Linked DNA regions of Saccharicrinis fermentans DSM 9555 = JCM 21142. The main gene of each other region encodes a partner of the protein of the gene in region 2 in a complex. Links are inferred from orthologs where the notes say so. Each region holds a gene or a part of one and is shown on either strand. Other genes may lie near its edges.

What was found. The genes of interacting proteins can lie anywhere in the genome.
Region 1: the proteins of prmC (region 2) and prfA are in contact, whole or in part, in a crystal structure (PDB 2B3T), measured with the Escherichia coli proteins. The link is inferred for Saccharicrinis fermentans DSM 9555 = JCM 21142 from one-to-one orthologs.

What each region holds. Positions count from the first base shown.
Region 1 is NZ_KI912107.1:388,516-391,829, reverse strand. The notes cover bases 310-3,136. They hold prfA (peptide chain release factor 1), read right to left. Parts: upstream 2,353-3,136; coding sequence 1,267-2,352; downstream 310-1,266. Other genes in these bases: CYTFE_RS0101770 (AIR synthase related protein), read right to left, coding at 2,510-3,136; pyrF (orotidine-5'-phosphate decarboxylase), read right to left, coding at 349-1,176. Also shown: CYTFE_RS24510 (hypothetical protein), read right to left, coding at 1-286; more of CYTFE_RS0101770, read right to left, coding at 3,137-3,314. UniProt on the Escherichia coli protein: Peptide chain release factor 1 directs the termination of translation in response to the peptide chain termination codons UAG and UAA.
Region 2 is NZ_KI912107.1:4,225,684-4,228,888, forward strand. The notes cover bases 1-2,875. They hold prmC (peptide chain release factor N(5)-glutamine methyltransferase), read left to right. Parts: upstream 1-948; coding sequence 949-1,803; downstream 1,804-2,875. Other genes in these bases: ribD (bifunctional diaminohydroxyphosphoribosylaminopyrimidine deaminase/5-amino-6-(5-phosphoribosylamino)uracil reductase RibD), read right to left, coding at 1-851; CYTFE_RS0117205 (acyl carrier protein phosphodiesterase), read right to left, coding at 1,806-2,381; CYTFE_RS0117210 (cyclic 2,3-diphosphoglycerate synthase), read left to right, coding at 2,578-2,875. Outside these bases: more of CYTFE_RS0117210, read left to right, coding at 2,876-3,205. UniProt on the Escherichia coli protein: Methylates the class 1 translation termination release factors RF1/PrfA and RF2/PrfB on the glutamine residue of the universally conserved GGQ motif, i.e. on 'Gln-235' in RF1 and on 'Gln-252' in RF2.

The sequences.
Region 1 (3,314 bases), 3.8 Mb from region 2 along the record:
AGGTGAAGGCAAAGGAGATGGCAATATTTGCAAGCATAGGAAAAGGAGAATAACGCACAAGAAAAACACCAAAGAGTGCGCTTACTGTCATCAGCAACACCACCATAGGTCTACTTATAACCCAAACTTTCTTATCAATAATCCACAATCCGAGTATTAACGCCGCTATTTCGGGAAAAATAATTTCCTTCTCTCCAAGCCTTTCCGAGACACCAACCATCAGCCCCATCATCATTAATCCAAAGATATAACGGATTAATTTCGGCTTATTTACACCTCTAAACATAACTCAAAAAAAAGACAGTTCTCTCCACAAAACTGTCTTTTTACATTTTATAAATTACAATATTATACCAAGCCTTTATCCACTAAAAGCTTATTCATCTCTTGTTGTATTTCTCGGGCTGCAAGACCGGCCTTTTCTGCAAAATCATTTTCAGCACTGGCATAGATGATACCACGCGAAGAATTAACCAACAAACCACATTTCTTATTCAATCCATTTTGAGCCACCTCTTTGAGACTACCCCCTTGAGCGCCCACTCCCGGAACCAACAAAAAGTGATCTGGAATAATATCTCTTATTTCCTTTAATTTTTCAGACTTCGTGGCACCAACCACATACATCAGGTTGTCTTCCGTACCCCACTGCTTTGACTTTCGTATAACTTTTTCGAATAGTTTTTCATTATTCTCAGTTACATATTGAAAATCAGCCGCTCCTTTATTAGAAGTCAATGCCAGAAGAATAACCCACTTATCCACATATGTCATAAACGGTTTCACAGAATCCTCACCCATATATGGAGCAACCGTTACAGAGTCAAAATCCATGGTATCAAAGAAAGCTTTTGCGTACATATTAGAAGTATTTCCAATATCACCACGTTTAGCATCGGCAATAATAAAGATGTCTGGATAATTATAACGAATATAATTAACAGTTTTCTCCAAACTGTTCCATCCTGAAACACCCATACTTTCATAAAAAGCCAAATTAGGTTTATAGGCCACAGTATATTTATGTGTGGCATCTATAATTTCTTTGTTAAATGCAAACAAAGGATCCGTTGTTTCTAACAGAAAACGAGGAATCTTATTGATATCGGTATCTAAACCAACACATAAAAAACTCCCTTTCTTTTTTATGTTTTCGAATAGTTCTTGAGAAGTCATGATAAAATATATTTAAAAATGCCTAATTTGCATATACATATTAATATATGCAAGGTCATCAAAGTATATCAACAAATGCTGTTATTACTTTTATAACTCACTCGCTTTTAGTCTCTCCGCATTCTCTTCAACAATTAGCTTATCAATAATACCTTGGATATCTCCATCCATAACAGCAGGCAAATTATACATTGTAAAGTTAACACGGTGATCGGTAACCCTTCCCTGTGGATAATTATAGGTTCTAATTTTAGCAGAGCGGTCACCTGTCGAAACCAAGGTCTTCCGTTTTGAAGAGATGACGTCCAGGTATTTTTGGTATTCTAAGTTATACAGCCGGGTTCTTAACTCGACCATCGCTTTATCCAAGTTCTTTAGCTGAGATTTTTGATCCTGACAAGTCACCACTATACCAGAAGGAATATGTGTCAACCGAATGGCTGAATAAGTAGTATTCACCGATTGTCCACCAGGTCCTGAAGAACAATAAGTATCCTTACGAATGTCCTCTGTCCGTAAATCAATATCAAACTCTTCTGCTTCAGGCAATACCGCAACAGAAGCAGCCGAAGTATGCACCCTTCCCTGCGTCTCCGTTTGTGGTACTCGTTGTACACGATGCACCCCCGATTCATATTTCAAGATGCCGTAAACACCATCTCCACTCACATTAAAAACAACTTCCTTAAAGCCTCCTGATGTTCCTTCACTTTGGTGTGTAACATCCACTTTCCAGCCTTGTTTTTCGCAAAATTTTGTATACATACGAAAAAGGTCACCTGCAAAAATACTTGCCTCATCCCCTCCTGTTCCTGCACGCAGTTCCACCACACAGTTTTTACCATCCTCCGGGTCGGCAGGTATCAGCAAGAGCTTAATTTCTTCTTCCATTCCAGGAAGTTTAGCCTCCAGCTCATCCAATTCCATCTTAGCCATCTCCTTCATCTCTGCATCATCCTCCACTTTCAGTATCTCTCTGGCCTCTGCAATATTTTCCAGTGTTGTTTTATATTCGTCGTGGGCTCTGGCCACGCGTTCCAACTCTTTATATTCCTTGTTCAGCTTTATATATCGTTTGGTATCAGCAATCACTTCTGGATCTGTTATTTGTTCAGATACTTCCTGAAAACGAATAACTACGCCACCCAACATTTCTAACAATTTACTTTTACTCATTCTTTTTTATTTAGATTTTTAGATAAGAATTAAGAGACATTAGACTCTTTCACCATGATTTCATTAGAACTTATATAAAACCTGAAATTATCATATAATACATTTACTTGCCTCTAAATTAAATTACCCCTAGCCATTCATCACAAGCCAATCCATTCTAATATTTAAAAGTTCCGTACTCACTTTGGATGGTTAATTCTTTTACTTCACTTGCTTCACATCGTCCAACAATCTGGGCATCAATATTAAACGACTTACTTATCTGAATCAAATCAGCAGCAATTTCTTCCGGCACATACAACTCCATGCGATGCCCCATATTAAACACCTTATACATCTCATCCCAGGGCGTACCAGACTGCTCTTGTATGGTTCTAAATAAAGGAGGAACCGGAAACAAGTTATCCTTGATCACATGTAACTGATCCACAAAGTGCAGTACTTTTGTTTGCGCACCTCCCGAACAGTGTACCATCCCATGTATTTGAGAACGATATTTATCCAACATACTTTTAATAACCGGCGCATAAGTTCTGGTCGCAGAAAGCACTAGTTTACCAGCATCCATATCAACCCCATCTACCGCATCGGTTAGCTTTAACCCCCCTGCATATACCAAATCAGAAGGCACAGTGGGGTCATAACTTTCGGGGTATTTGTCTGCCAAATAATGGGCAAATACATCATGACGAGCAGAAGTAAGTCCATTACTCCCCATTCCTCCATTGTATTCTTTTTCGTAGGAAGCCCTACCCGACGAAGACAGTGCAACGATCACATCACCGGCCTCAATATTTTTATTATCAATCACATCAGATCGTTTCATACGACATGTCACTGTGGAATCAACAATGATAGTACGAACCAAATCACCCACATCAGCCGTTTCTCCTCCTGTTGAATAAATGGAAATACCCATCTCTCTAAGTTCGGCCAACAATTCTTCTGTTCCGTTGATGATG
Region 2 (3,205 bases):
AGTTGATGTGCATACAGGACGTGAAGTATTTGAGGAATAATATTTTGCCGAAAATCTATCTGTACATATTTCGTTTTTCCGTGTACCCCAGCCTTCTGCGCAGAAAAAACAATGGTATCAGTGGCTCCATCTAAAATATGATGACCGTTCGGCACCTTACCTTGCCTGTCAATGAGTATCCGGAGTGGATTATTACCGGGCCATTGACGTGTAGTCAGTGATGGGTTATCTTTTACAGCAGTATTTGTTCCCACCAGTATGGCCTGCTCCTCACTCCTCCATTTGTGTACCAATTTTTTGGCTATTTCATTGGTGATCCATGTGGGCTGGCCATAATGCTCTACTGTTCGATCAATATCAATAAAGCCATCGAGCGTTTGAGCCCATTTTAGAATAACATAAGGCCTTTTTTTTTCATGAAAAGTAAAAAAACGTTTGTTCAGCTCCCGACTTTCCTTCTCCAACACACCAACGATAACTTCCACACCAGCTTGGCGCAACATCTCAATACCTTTTCCAGCCACCTCTGAGAAAGTATCCGTACAACCCACTACCACTTTGGGTATACCACTCTCTTTGATAAGCAAAGAACAGGGTGGTGTTTTACCGTAATGCGCACAAGGTTCCAGGTTGACATACAAGGTAGATTTCTTTAACAGTTCCTTATCCTTTACAGAATGAATGGCATTTACTTCGGCATGCGCTTGCCCGGCTTTATGGTGAAAACCCTCGCCTATTATCTTATGGTCATAAACAATCACCGAGCCCACCATCGGATTGGAGTAGGTATTTCCCAATCCATTTTGCGCCAATTGAAGGCAACGCTGCATATATATCATATTGGTATCCATCACAAGTACTTTACTTTGTTAGAAATAAAAGATCAATGCATAATCTTATACAAAAATGGTTAATTTTGCGCCACTACAAAAACATTAGCTGTAATTCATGGATTTTTCCAACATCAAACAGATATCTGCCCAATTTAAAAAAGAACTGGAAGGTATTTATCCTCCAGAGGAGATAAGAAATTTCATCTGGATCATATTTGAGCACCTACTTGGTTTCACAAAAACAGATATTATGATGAAGGAAACACAAACGCTCAATGCAGAGCAGCAAGATTTCTGCCGTCACGCACTGCATCAACTAACGCAATACGAACCCATACAGCATATCATAGGAAGCACTATTTTTTACGGCCTGACATTTAAGGTAAACCGCCATGTATTAATACCACGACCCGAAACAGAAGAACTGGTAGAGTGGATACTCCAAGACAATACCATTCCCGCACCCAGCATATTAGACATTGGTACTGGTTCAGGATGTATTCCCGTGGTTCTAAAAAAGAATTTACCTAAGGCAGAAGTAAGTGCCTGGGACATATCGCCCGAGGCGCTAAGCATTGCCAGAGACAATGCAAGAATAAACGACCTTACAATAACTTATCAATTAAACGACGCGCTACAACCCACTGTGTTTCCCACACAAAAACTAGATATTATAGTCAGCAACCCCCCTTATATCCGAATACTGGAAAAAGAATGGATGCACCACAATGTATTACAATACGAACCTCACTTGGCTCTATTTGTAGCTGACAACGACCCCCTCATATTTTACCGTAAGATAGCTCAGTTGGCCTATCAGTTTTTAAAAAGCAATGGCTTCTTATATGTCGAAATCAATGAAGCATTGGGCAAGGAAACCTGTGCTTTGTTCCGTGAAATTGGCTTTACATCGATTGAATTGCGTAAGGATTTGTTTGGTAAAGACCGAATGGTAAAGGCTGGTTTTTAACTTCAAAGATGGTCTTTTACCATCTGCTGGACCTCTTCAAAAAAGGCAGCAAACTCAGCATTCAAAGCCTCATATTGTTCTAGCATAATCTTAGTAGCGCAGGCTGATTTTGCAGGTAATGAAGTATGATTAGACATAATAGACAAGGATGTTTCAACACCCCAAATATGCTTATAATTCTCTAGCCTTCGGCTCTTTACCAGAAAAGGAAGAAAACCTTTTACCCTGTTAGGAAAGGTGAAATAATGACGAATAAAATAAGCATGTACTTGGTTTACAAAAGTACTCAATGGCACCGAAGAATAATGCTCCCAGTTTTTTGCCAGATAGTGATCGTAAACCACATCTATTACCACTGAAGCATAACGTTGATAACAAGGCTTAAAACGCGCCGTACTTTTTTTAACAATCGCATGGTGGTCGGTAAAATCATCGATCATACGATGCAACCGAATCCCCTTTTGAATCTCAGGAGAAAAACGTTCCAACTGGTTCCCCTTCACATAATCGCCTATAAAATTACCAATCATCAAAGGCCCAGGATCACCCGATAAATAGATATGTGCCAAAAAATTCATGATGTAAAGTTAGAAATATCGCCCAGCAAAATACACTAGGATAAAAATTTACTCCCAAAATTATAATCTCTAACAAATAAATTTATTTACTTTAAACACTATAATTGAGAACCAACCAAAAAGCTACATAACCATAAGCTACTAAAAGTAGTATAAACATTTTACGGTTATGGTAGTTTTGCCAAATGTATGAACAATGAAGAATGTTATTATTTTAGGCGCCGCAGGACGCGATTTTCATAACTTTAATGTCTATTTTAAAAACAACCACAGTTATAAAGTAGTAGCCTTTACAGCTACACAAATTCCTGATATTGCAAACAGAACCTACCCCTTAGAACTAACAGGTAAACATTACCCCTATGGCATACCCATTAAGGAAGAAGCCGATTTACCATACCTGATAAAAAAATTCAACGTCAATGTATGTGTATTCTCCTACAGCGACATATCCTATCAACGCATAATGAGTCTGGCCTCAGTGGTACAGGCAGCCGGAGCAGACTTCAGGATGCTGGGACCAGACAACACCATGCTAAAAAGCCTCAAACCGGTCATTGCCGTTTGTGGCACACGATCCGGATGTGGCAAGAGCGAGACTACGCGTAAAGTGATTGACTTTTTAACCAGTCGTGGAAAAAAAGTGGTAGCAATCCACCACCCAATGCCCTATGGAGACCTGAGAAAACAGACCGTTCAACGTTTTTCAACACTCTCAGACCTACGAAAACACCAATGCTCCATTGAGGAGATGGAAGAATATGAGCCCCACATAATGAATGGTAATGTCATTTACGCAGGTGTTGATTACCATGATATCTTAA